3 regions of the Metabacillus sp. SLBN-84 genome follow, and region 2 is predicted to be linked to each of the others. Evidence: riboswitches for the same ligand, from Rfam matches in the RefSeq annotation. Region 2 holds a riboswitch; each other region holds the start of a gene.
What was found. A riboswitch is a leader RNA that binds a small molecule or an ion and turns the genes downstream of it on or off. The one in region 2 is predicted to bind S-adenosylmethionine.
Positions count from the first base shown of each region.

Region 1: linked by a shared signal. The riboswitch ahead of RKD52_RS03470 (alpha/beta hydrolase) and the one ahead of mtnK (S-methyl-5-thioribose kinase) in region 2 are both predicted to bind S-adenosylmethionine.
Region 3: linked by a shared signal. The riboswitch ahead of RKD52_RS22590 (M14 family zinc carboxypeptidase) and the one ahead of mtnK (S-methyl-5-thioribose kinase) in region 2 are both predicted to bind S-adenosylmethionine.

Region 1 covers NZ_JBRJIP010000001.1:721,594-725,812, reverse strand. Annotated here, with positions in the region: gene RKD52_RS03480 (methionine ABC transporter ATP-binding protein) at 1-490, opposite strand, end outside; SAM riboswitch class I at 578-682, opposite strand; SAM riboswitch class I at 766-871, opposite strand; gene RKD52_RS03475 (DUF4395 domain-containing protein) at 937-1,359, opposite strand; SAM riboswitch class I at 1,508-1,614, shown strand; gene RKD52_RS03470 (alpha/beta hydrolase) at 1,685-2,455, shown strand; gene RKD52_RS03465 (AAA family ATPase) at 2,485-3,219, shown strand; gene RKD52_RS03460 (YciI family protein) at 3,325-3,699, opposite strand; gene RKD52_RS03455 (Ig-like domain-containing protein) at 4,219-4,219, shown strand, end outside.
Region 2 covers NZ_JBRJIP010000001.1:2,815,899-2,820,117, reverse strand. Annotated here, with positions in the region: gene mtnA (S-methyl-5-thioribose-1-phosphate isomerase) at 1-860, opposite strand, end outside; gene mtnK (S-methyl-5-thioribose kinase) at 873-2,057, opposite strand; SAM riboswitch class I at 2,189-2,346, opposite strand; gene RKD52_RS14395 (carbon-nitrogen family hydrolase) at 2,444-3,232, opposite strand; gene RKD52_RS14390 (aminotransferase class I/II-fold pyridoxal phosphate-dependent enzyme) at 3,334-4,219, shown strand, end outside.
Region 3 covers NZ_JBRJIP010000007.1:63,432-67,650, forward strand. Annotated here, with positions in the region: gene RKD52_RS22590 (M14 family zinc carboxypeptidase) at 156-2,510, opposite strand; SAM riboswitch class I at 2,632-2,740, opposite strand; gene tyrS (tyrosine--tRNA ligase) at 3,018-4,219, opposite strand, start outside.

The sequences.
Region 1 (4,219 bases), 2.1 Mb from region 2:
ACAATAGAATGGATGGCTGGGTAGCAAGTGCTCTTGCAATTCCGACACGCTGTTTCTGGCCGCCTGATAACTGATCAGGGTACTGATTCGCTTTGTCCTCAAGTCCTACAAACGAGAGCAGCTCAGCAACCCGCTCCTTAATGACTTTCGGCGAGGCCTTTGAGAGAAGCAGCGGCATCGCCACATTTGCATAGACCGTTTTTGAATTCAGCAGATTGAAATGCTGAAACACCATGCCAATTTTCCGTTTGACTCCTCGCACATCCTTTTTGGAGAGAGCCGTCAAGTCAAGTCCATCAACAATGATCTGTCCTGCTGTTGGACGCTCGAGCAGGTTTACCGTGCGGATCAGCGTGCTTTTGCCCGCTCCGCTGAATCCGATAACTCCGCAAATTTCCCCTTTTTTCACCTCTAGATCAATGCCGTCAAGGGCTTTCACTTCATTGCCGCCGCTTTCGTATACCTTTGTGACGCCTTTAAATTCAATCATCTATGTAACCTCCCATTTATTTTGCATTAAAAAAACCCTCTTCTATCCGACAAGAAGAGGGCATGGCATAACGAATCACCGGTTCTCTTCTCATCTCCCAGGCAATCGCCTGCTGGAATTGGCACAGTACTTTTTCAAAAGTCCGCTGCCGAAGCATCATGGGGCCAGTCCCTCCGCTTCTCTGGATAAGAAAATCATGATTTAGTTTTGAAAAATAAAAACCTCTCCCTGAAAGACAGGAAGAGGCTGGATCTGCAAAAAAAGACCGTTCGCTCTTCTCATCTCTCAGGCTTCACGCCTGCTGGAGTTGGCACAGTTCTCATAATGAGTCCGCTGCCGAGGTTTCAAAGGGCCATATCCCTCCACCTCTCGTGATAAGAAGCTATATTTTCGATGTGTCTTACTTTACTCTCGTATTTTCTAAAAGTCAACACTTTTTTAAAAAATCAGTTGGACTGCTTAGAAAGTCTGCGGAATTTAAACTGCTGCCACTGAAAACGGATAAAGCAGCCGATGCAAAAACCGAGAATCGCAACAAATGCAGCAATGGCAACCATAATAGTCGCCGCATAGGCAAGCACCGTCCAGTCAAGCATGTGTCCGGCAAACCCAAGGCTCAGGCAGATCACTGCTATCACCTGATTAAACTGCTGCTGATCAAAATCTTCTTGTATATAGGCTGAAGGCTCTTTTTTCAAAAAGATGCCTGCAGCTTTCATAATCGGGTTTACTTTAAACAGCAGTCCCATAATTCCGGCCGTAAGAGGCACCAGTAAAAAAGCGCCCATGCCGCTGATCCAGAACGCTGCAGCGGATAGAACGATCACCCATTGATTGACTAACACTAGAGGTTTTGGAATGGTTTTCACACTAAAACCCACCTGTCTGATTGGAATATAAGTATTTTACTCCAGGCAGGCAACTTTGTGAAGAGGATTGCTTAAGGAAGTGATTGACAGCTATCTCTCCAGCATGATAAGATCATTAAAACCAACTAAACCAATAAGAATTAAATATAAACTATCAAGAGTGAACGAGAGATCTGGCTCCATGACTTCACAGCAGCCGCCGCACGCCGGAAAGGTGCTCCAACCAGCAAAGCACGATGCTTTGGCCGATAAAGACAAACCCTCTCTTGTCAGCTGTAAGCAGGAGAGGGTTTTTTAGTTCAAAATTGATTGGGAGGAAATGATGATGACGACGAAACATGTGCCTGTCCTTGCAGGAGCTGAAAGCTTTTTTCATAAAGGAAATGAGATCGGCATTCTTCTGTGCCACGGATTTGCCGGTACGCCTCAGAGTGTAGGCGAGCTTGGAAAACTTTTGGCCGCAAAGGGCTATACCGTTTATGCCCCGCGCCTGAAAGGCCACGGAACTACTCCCCTCGATTTTGAAGACTGCTGCTTTACAGACTGGATTCAAAATATCGAAGAAGCCTATAAAAAGCTTAGAAAAGTGTGTCGCAGGATCTTTGTTGCCGGGCAGTCCATGGGCGGAATATTAGCGGCTCACCTTGCCTGCAGGCACCAGGAAATTGACGGCCTTATCACCATCAATGCAGCACTCAGTGTTCCAGGCTATGAGGTTTTTCAGCACGAAATCGAACCCCGTTTCATTCCAGAAGGAAGACCGGATATCAAAGCGGACGATATTGAAGAAATTACGTATGAAGCCGTTCCGATTAAAGCCGTCCACAACCTGCTGACGCTCATCAATACAACGAAACCCGTGCTTTCTGAAGTAACCTGTCCGGCCCTGATTTTCAAATCAGAAGAAGACCATGTTGTTCCGGCCTCAAGCTCAGATGTTCTTTTCCATGCCATCTCATCTCCTTTTAAACAGATGGTCAGCCTCACGAATTCCTATCATGTGGCCTCAATGGATTTTGACAAAGATATCATTGCAGAAAAAACAGCCGGCTATATTGAACTTTGCTGCTCCAGGGAGTATAAATTGTCTGTCTGAATCTGCTAAACTGTAGACAGGTGATGAACATGTTCTTAAAATCAATCAAACTGCTGAAAGAGAATATCCCCTCTTTTAAAACATATCCCTTTTCCATTCCGGCCATTGCCTGTATGGATGAGCTGAGGCTGACAAGCCCTGTTACTTTTTTCGTCGGTGAAAACGGCTCGGGAAAATCGACCCTGATGGAGGCCGTTGCCTATCAGTGCGGCTTTAACACTGCAGGCGGAAGCCACCATCTATACAAGCCGAGAAGCTCGGAGTCAGACCTTGGCGATTACATACGGCTCGGATGGATGCCCAAAGTGAAAAATGGTTTCTTTCTCAGAGCAGAATCTTTTTTCCAGTTTGCCTCCCATCTTGAAGAGCTCAGTGAAGATCCTCTATCAGGAGATGTCTTCGGTGCATACGGAGGAAAATCGCTTCACGAACAGTCTCACGGTGAGTCGTTCTTGTCCCTGTTCCTAAACCGCTTCGGCAGCAAAGCCATTTATTTGCTTGATGAGCCGGAGGCAGCGCTGTCCCCGTCACGGCAGCTGACCCTCCTCCGCATCCTTCACGACTTGACGAAAAGCGGAGACACTCAGTTCATTATTGCCACTCATTCCCCCATCCTGCTTGGCTTTCCGGGCGCTGACATTCTAAGCTTTGACGATGAACAAATTACAAAAAGGACGTACGAAGATACGGATCACTATCAAATAACGAAATACTTTCTCGAAAACCGGGAGCGGTTTTTGGAGGAGCTTTTTAAAGAGGAATAAAAATGGGAACTCCACCGGAAATTGGAGTTCCCTTTCTTTTATTCCATTGGAGTTCCGGCAGTGGGAGATTCATTCTGATCACCAGTTACACTTTATCAAGGCAGCTCATTTTTCATTCTTAAAGAAATGAACAGGTCGGACTTCAATCCGCCAGCCGAATTCTTCTCCTCGGCTGATTTGCGTTGTTGGATGAAGAGAGGCCAGTTTAATTGCTTCATCCATACTTTCTGCTTCAAAAACAAAGACACTGCCGATCAGATCTTCCGTTTCTTTAAATGGACCATCTGCTACAACAACCTGACCGTTTACACGGCGAAGACTCTTAACTTCAGATTCAAGACCTGCATCAAGAAGCACCTTACCGCTTTCATAAAAATTCTCGATTACAGGCTGGCATTCACTCATAACCGCCTCAATTTCTTCTCTTGGCCGTGCATTCATTTTTTGCGGGCTGAAATAGCCCATACATAAAAAGATCATGATTTCCTCTCCTTCAGCTCTCAAATTTCCAACTAATACTACCGCTTTTTTGTTCACCACAAATGGACTTGGACTGTAAGTGTAAGAAATCCGACTAAAGCTACCAAAAACATCAAACTTTTTATAACCTTCTCTATCATTTCAATAATCAGAGGCTATTCTCCTTTTTTAAAAAAAGGAAGAGTTAGAACCGATCCTGCTTAAGCATGCACAAATCCTTAGATGTTACACATAATCATAGGTCATACTTCCCTCTTTCCTTCTTTCCATAAAACAAAAAACATCTGAATCTTCTCCAAATCTCTTAAACTGCCTCATGTTTCAAGGCGAAAACAAAATATCTGCACTCTATACAAAATTCCCTCCCTAACAAATGACTCCATTTAAAGATAGAATGGTCAAATCAAATGAAAGCGCTAACAAACTGTGGGGTGAAGGTTATAGTTCTATAAGACTAGATGTCATTCAACTATTCAAAACGTTTTACGCGAAGAAAAAATGAAATAAGGAGATGAATACA
Region 2 (4,219 bases):
TCATCCCCGCTGCCTGTCTCAGGATCAAACGTCGAAAGGGGCGCAGCTACATAAAACGGAATCTGGAAAGCATGTGCAAGAAGGGCAAGGCCGTATGTGCCGATTTTATTGGCTGTATCTCCATTTGCAGCAATCCGGTCAGCTCCGACAATGATGGCTGAAATCTGTTTTGTGCGGATCGTATGGGCAGCCATACTGTCTGTTATGAGCGTTACATCAACGCCTGCCTGCATAAGCTCCCATGTTGTCAGTCTTGATCCCTGCAGTACGGGACGTGTTTCACAGGCATATACACTTAAGGGGATGCCTCTTTCTTTCGCGAGATAAAAAGGCGAGAGGGCCGTTCCGTATCTTGCTGTCGCAATAGAGCCTGCATTGCATATGGTCATAACAGCGTCACCTGCACTAAAAAGAGGCAGGGCATGCTCGCCGATTTTCCTGCACGTTTCTTCATCTTCAACTTGAATTTGAATCGCTTCATGCAGCATAACTGTTTTTGCTTCTTCTGTGGACAGGGCATGCTGTACACTGTTTTTTAAGCGGTTGAGAGCCCAGAAAAGGTTGACGGCAGTCGGTCTTGAACTGGCAAGATAATCATGGTCGCGGGAAAGCAGTTTTTGAAATTCCGAAATATCATCTGTTTCATATTTTTTTGCCGCGAGCGCGAGCCCGAAAGCAGCTGCAATGCCGATTGCAGGGGCTCCGCGCACTTTAAGGGTTTTGATGGCATCCCAGACCTCTTCAATCGTTTCAAGGTGCAGGTATTCACTCACAGCAGGCAGTTTCTGCTGATCAAGAAGGCGGATATAGGATTCTTTCCATTCGACAGAACGGGGTATGATGGATTGCTGATATGTCATGATGAATGCTCCTTATCTGACAGGTACTTGTTTGAAATAGTCTGCAATTTGTGCAGGTGTTTTGATGCTGCTGCGGTTCTTAACGAGTTTTTTTCCAAGTTCGAGCGCGCGGATTTTCGCTTCAATCTTTCTGTCATGCGGCTCTACCAAATCAAGGTCTGCAACGTGCGCAAGCCCGATTGTCCTTCTGATGATTTCCACACCGGCAAAGCCAACCGCATCTTCAAACGTTTTTTCCAGGATGAAGGAAAGATAGCCGTCGACTTCTGTGTAAACTTCAAGGCCGTCTTTCTCCCATGCTTTAGAAAACTCCCCGGCAAATACAGTCCAGGCCGTATCAATATGATCCAGGAGGACCTGCTGTTTTGCTTCCTCACGTGAAATGGCATTCATCAATAAATTTGCCGTGAAATGCCCGTAGTCAAAACCAATTGGTCCATAGTAAGCAAATTCGGGATCAATGACTTTTGTTGTTTCATCATCTGCAAAAATACTTCCCGTATGAAGATCTCCGTGAACAAGGGTCTCGGCTTCTGTTAAAAATTTGTGCTTCAGCTTGGCAACTTCAAGCTTTAGTTCCGTGTCGTTCCAAATGGCTTCTGCTGCAGGTCTCAGTTCATCTTCAAAACTGTTTGATTCCACATCAAAAAAGGGATCTGTAAAAACGAAATCTTCCGTTATTTTGCAGAGCTCAGGGTTTGAAAACTGCTTGACCAGCTGCTTTTTTGTCTGCGGATTTAAAGCGAAATCCGAGCTGTAGAAAAGGGTTTTTCCAAGAAATTCACCAATGTGGCGCCCGAGAAGAGGGAATTCTTTGCCTTCGATCAACCCAGCGCGTGCAATCTGAAGATGGGATAGGTCCTCCATGGCTGTTATGGCAAGTGTTTCATCTGAGTAATAAATCTTCGGCACGTATTCTCCTGCCGTTTCAGCCTGCTTGAGCATGGCGCTGCTTTCAATTCTTGCGCGGTCAAGCGTAAGCGGCCAGCTCTCGCCAATAACCTTTGCATATGGAAGAGCCTGTTTAACGATCAGACCTTTATTTGATTGGTCGGTTATGCGGAAAACGAGATTTAAGTTGCCGTCTCCTATTTCCGTGCAGGAAAGCACACTTTTTTCTTCAAATAATCCAAGCCTGAGGGCAAGAGTGACGGCAGCGCTTTCTGTTAATGGTTGATATGATTGATAGTTTGACATGGGTTTCTTCCTCCGGTTTCATATGGACTTTTACTGCCAGCAGCAGGAACATGTCGTCTGAGAAAGAGGCCATGCACATGTAAAAAAGCCTCTTTCACAGGGAAAGAGGCTTGAAGGCGCAGGCTTCGCACCTCTTATCTGCCAGAAAGATGTCTTTCTGCTGGAATTAGCACCGTGCCTTGTGGAAGATGTCTTCCGGCGCAAAAAGCTGCGCCCCATTTCGCAATGGTTTTACGGTCGGTTGCTGGGCATCATAGGGCCAAATCCCTCCGCCTGCTCTTGATAAGAGATTCTATTAGGTTTTGTTTTCAAACAATTCGCAATTGATCACTTGTTCTGAATGTTAACAGGTTTTAAAGAAATATGTCAATGCTTTTTTTAGAAAGTTACAAATAAAAATGGGGAAGTCTGTCTTCAAAAACGGGAATTTGTTTTCGGATTTCTTTTACCTTTTCCAGGTCGATTTCTGCTGTAAGAACGGCTTCCTCTGTTCCTGCTTCAGCAAGAATTTCTCCCCATGGATCAATGATCATAGAATGGCCGGCAAAGACGTTTGCAGGATCGCTGCCCGCCCGGTTGCAAGCAACAACGTAGCAGTGATTTTCAATTGCGCGGCTGATCAGCATGGTTTTCCAGTGATGAAGTCTCGGAAGCGGCCACTCCGCAACAACGAACAGGAGTTCAGCCCCATTAACCGTATGAGCGCGGATCCATTCAGGAAAACGGATGTCATAGCAAATGACTCCGGCACTTTGAATTCCTTCAAGCTTAAAAAGTCCCTTTTCTGTGCCGCCATTTAGATACAAGTGTTCATCCATCAGTTTGAAAAGGTGCAGTTTGCTGTATTCGTGCAGGAGTTCACCCTGTCTGTTAAACACGTACATGGTGTTTGTTACTCCTGCTTCTGTTCTTTTTGCTACAGACCCTGCTATGATATTAACCGAGCAGTTTTTTGAAAGGCCGCTCATCAGGGAAAGGGTGCGTTTTCCTTCTTCATCTGCCAGCACATCAAGACGTGTCAGGTCATATCCGGTCGTCCATAACTCCGGCAGGACAATAACATCAGGATTGTCGCTGAGCATGATGGATTTTATCTTTTTTTCCACTGCTGCAATGTTTTCTTCCGGTTTTCCGAATGCAATGTCTGTCTGCAGGCAGGCGATTTTAAGTTTCATATGCGTCATCTCCGCTAAAAAATATTTTCCTTTACAAGCTGACTATAACAATATATGATTTTTGACTAGAATTTCAAGAATTTTCACAAGAAGGTGCAAAGATGAAAAAGTTTGAGCAATCAACGCTATTGAATAATCTTCCGAAACAATTTTTTGCAAGTCTCGTTTCAAAAGTAAATGCGAGTATTGAGGCCGGGCATGATGTCATTAATCTTGGCCAGGGGAATCCCGATCAGCCGACGCCGCCTCATATTGTAAAAGCTCTGCAGGAAGCGGCAGGAAAACCGGACTATCACAAATATTCACCGTTTAGAGGACAGCGCTTTTTAAAAACGGCGATAGCAGAATTTTATCAAAGGGAATATAGCGTCACACTGGATCCTGACACAGAAGTGGCCATTCTTTTTGGGGGAAAGGCAGGTCTTGTGGAAATCCCGCAGTGTCTGCTTAATCCCGGTGAGACGGTTCTAGTTCCCGATCCGGGCTATCCGGATTATTGGTCAGGAGTGGAGCTTGCGAGGGCCCGTATGGAATATATGCCTCTTTTGAAGGAAAATGAGTTTTTGCCTGACTACTCCAAGCTCTCTGAAAAAACGAAGGCGGATGCAAAGCTCATGTTTTTAAACTATCCAAACAACCCTACAGGGGCAGTGGCCAGCCGGAGCTTTTTCGATGAAACGGTTGCGTTTGCAGAAGAAAATGATCTATGCGTCGTCCATGATTTTGCATATGGAGCCATCGGTTTTGACGGCAAAAAGCCGGTCAGCTTTCTTGAGTCAGATGGAGCAAAAGAGACAGGAATCGAAATTTATACGCTGTCTAAGACGTATAACATGGCAGGGTGGAGAATCGGTTTTGCAGTCGGCAATAAAAGCGTCATAGAGTCGATTAATCTTTTGCAGGATCACATGTTTGTCAGTGTGTTCAGCGGAATACAGGAAGCTGCGGCTGTTGCTCTTCTTGCCCCGCAGGACTGTGTCAGTGATC
Region 3 (4,219 bases), on a different contig from region 2:
AATTAGGTGCTTATTAGTGTGTACGCCATCACTTACAATATCTTTTCATTTACAAAGGACCTAACGATTTGGGTTAACTCCTTATTGAGTCAACTTCAATGTCCAATTAAAGTAGTAGATCGTGATTCCCTATGTTGCAACAATTTAACTCGATTTTAGTGAATACTATTAGATAACAATCTGAACAAATAATCCGTGTGATTTCTAAAGCCTGCCTCCAAACCAATCAGCGTCACAGGCTTTTCTTTTTCCTGTATGATTACCGCCTGTCCTTTTGCATCGTTTCTATCCTTCCAGTGTCCTGCTACAAAGAAGTCATCGCTTTTTGCAAAAGTTGCAGCAACGTTCACATTGTCTGTGTTGGTGTACCAGACAGGACTGTAGACAAACCCAATATCCTGTTGTTTATAGCCTGCTGTTAACGGTGAATCCTTATATTCAACGTTTACGATTCCATTGCTGCTTGAAAAGCCTCTTTTCACTTCAACATCTGTAAGTCCAGCTTCTTTCGCAATTTGAGATCCTCCTGCTCCTACTGCAATGAACTTACCTTTTCCTTGGACATATTGATTCAACTTTTCATAAAACGCCTTTACTTCATCTTCACTTGTTAGAGCAAATTCCTTGTTAGCTTCGCTTAGTTTATAAGACACGAGGCTTGCTGAACCGCTATAAACAAAAGCATCGTAAGAATCTAACCCCTGATCTGCTACTTCTCTTGGGTGTACTTCAATCACATCAAACCCTAAACGTTCTAATGCTAGTTTCGTTCCAGCATGAGATTGAACTTTCCCCAATCCACCATCTTTTAGAATCGCAACCTTTTTACTTTTTACAGTAACAGCATTACTTGGCGTATTACCAGATTTTAAAGATAATCCAGATTTCTGAACCTCTTTTTGAATTTGCACTCTTTTTGCATAGGCATAGAAATTCCCTTTTGTATCTTTCTTTATGGATACTCCTTGTTTTAGAAGTGCGTTAACAAGTGAAACAGCTTCGACAGAGGTATTTGGGATAACGTACGGACCAGAGCCAGTTACTTTCCCCGCATGATCTGCCTTTTTCACTTTTGTTGATTTTACATTAAGTTCTTTATGCGATTCGACTGCTTCGAATCCCCATAACTCAGGAAGATTCCAGGCAGAAATGTCATACATGGCATCGATATCATTTGAAATGTCTTCACCGTCCCACAGAAAAACGTTTGCTAAACCCGCCTTCGCTTGGTCCAGATCTACTATATACGTTCCTTTTTCATAACGATTTCCATCCAAGGTAAAGGACTGCTTGCTTTTTTCCACCTTCACATCGTTGTCTACTAAATGCTGAACAGCCTTCTGCACTACTGAATTATCTTCTTTATTTTCTGGTATTACATAAGCTTCCGGATAGAAATGTTCTTCATTATTCGGATGTTCACCTTTGACCCCGCGAACAAAAACTTCAATCTGATCATTTAGCATTGCCTGTTTATTCTGAAGAGCAAATTTCAATGCGCCCGAAACAGCATCGACTTGCCACTTCACACCGTCCCAATCGTTTGTAGGCGCTTCAAGTGTGTATCCATAGCCCCCATGCAGCATTGCATACGCAGGTGTGTAAATCGGCGGATATACGTCCCATCCGGAGGCTGAATCTCTTAATGGAATATGCGTCCCTTCCATTGTTTGATAGAGTTCAGATTCATAGTTTTCTCTTTCACTTACTAGTTCTGATTCCATCGCTTCCGCTTGTTTGTTCATCCATTTATATAACAGATCATATTCATAATTTGGGTTATGAGGAGGTGTTCCTGGAAGGATGAGGCCAGGATGTTTAGCAGCTCCCCTCTGTTTCACGTATCCATGAAGATCCAAGAGAACTAACGGGTTGTAATCTGCAATTTGTTTAACCACTGCTTTTGTCTCTGGCTGAGATTGTGTTACAAAATCTCGATTTAGATCAATTCCCTCAGCATTAAACCTGGTTGCATCTATTCTTCCATCTGGATTAGCATTGACATTTATGATTATTGTAAAATTTTTTAAAATCTCCTTCGTTTCCTTGTCGTTCTCATAACCAAATCGTTCAATCAGTTCGATAACCGCATCCGTGCCTACGAACTCTGTACCGTGTATAGACGCGTGAATTAATATGGGTGCTTTTATATCAGGATTACCTTTTAAATATTGCTGGGCTTTTACAGGATCATCAGACATTAGTTTACGGAGCGTTTTATATTTCTCAGCAGAACTCTTAGACTCTGACTCTTCTATCGTCACTGTGTATAAGTCTTTGCCAGTAGAGGACTTACCTGTAATATTTAAATTAACTCTGCTGCTTGTCTTTTCGTAGTTAGTTAGTTTTTGTTTAAGCGCGTCATACGTTATGTAGTCGTATTTTTCTGTGTTGAAAAGACTATGTTTTCGTTCGACGGGTTTATTACCTTCTGCAAGTACATCAGTAGCTGGAAGTATTCCAGCAAGTAAAGAGACACTTAGTAACATTGATATAATGGGTCGTTTCATTTTCATTCTCCTTCAGTATTTTGTATTTATACAATTGCTTTGTCGGTAATCCTCCTTTCTCCACACAAAAAAGCCCCTTTCCTAAGAAAGAGGCTTTGTATAATAAAGACAATATTCCTCTTCCTTATCTCCCAGCTCTAAAAGCTGCAAGAATTAGCACCGTATCGAATCAATGTCGACCGGTTGCCGGGTTTCATCGGGCTTGTCCCTCCACCTGCTCTTGATAAAGAAGTAATTCTATTAAATTAGTATGAATTATATCCTAATCACACTTAGAGTCAATACATAAAAAGGAAAATGATACTTTTTGATTATATGCACTAAATAGAGTAGTTCTTATTTTGCGAAAATAACAGGAAGAAATATCTAGTTGGCTTTTCGGAATGGTTGTTCCACATAAAAAACGTCTTCATGTAGATTAGAGAAAAAAAGTTATATTAGGTGTAGGTATAAATTAAGGAGCGTTAATGCTGGAATACACAATTAACGCTCCTCAAAATCACTAAATTATTTAATGAAACGCAGGAATCTCTTTTTACCAATCTGTAGTACGTCTTCATTCATTAATACTCGGTCTAAATCATCGTGATTTATTTTTTCTTTATTGAGCTGTACACCCTCTTGTTTAACTAAACGAATAAATTCGCTTTTACTTTTTATGAACCCTTCTTCTATTAACTGGGGAATGATGGCTTCAACTGTTTCCTCCCCAATTTCTATCAAAATTTTAGGTATATCATTTGGGATGTCTTTTTTACTAAATGCTGTTTCAAAGTATGCTATCGCTCGTTTGGTTTCTTCTTCTCCCCAGTATAAATTCGTAATGATTTTAGCTAAAACAAGTTTGATATCTCTCGGATTAACTCCGTTTTCTAGTTGTTGTTTAATGTTTGCAATCTCATCTGGATGTAGATCCGTAGCCAAATCAAAGTATTTAATAATTAGGCTGTCTGGTACTTCCATAACCTTCTTAAACATTACTTCTGCAGGTTCATTAATTCCGATATAATTCCCAAGACTTTTGCTCATCTTTTCCATACCATCAAGACCTTCAAGTAAGGGCATGAAAATGGCAATTTGCTTTTCTAATCCCAAATGTTTTTGAAGTGTACGGCCCATTAGAATGTTAAATGTTTGGTCTGTTCCACCTAATTCAATATCCGCTTGAATCTCTACAGAATCATACGCTTGCATTAGTGGGTAGAAAAATTCGTGTATTCCTATTGGCACTTGATTTTTATATCTATTCTGGAAATCATCACGTTCTAATAATCTTGCAACCGATGTTGTTGCTGCTAGTTTAATGACTTCCTCGAAGGTTAATTTTGAAAGCCACTCGCTGTTAAAGCGGACAGTTGTTTTTTCTGAATCTAGCACCTTAAAGATTTGCTCAAAGTATGTTTTTGCATTTGCTATAACCTGTTCGTCATTTAGAGCCACTCGGCCTTTCGCTTTTCCAGTTGGGTCTCCAATACGACCTGTAAAATCACCGATAATAATTACAACTTTATGCCCCAAATCTTGCAGCTGTTTTATTTTTCTTAAGACGACTGCATGACCTAAGTGGATATCAGGTGCAGAAGGGTCAAGTCCTAATTTAATAGTAAGCGGAGTCTGTAATTGGTATGACTTTTCTAATTTCGCCATCAATTCTTCCTCGTTTACTAATTCTTGCACACCTTTCATAATAATTTTTAATTGTTCTACAG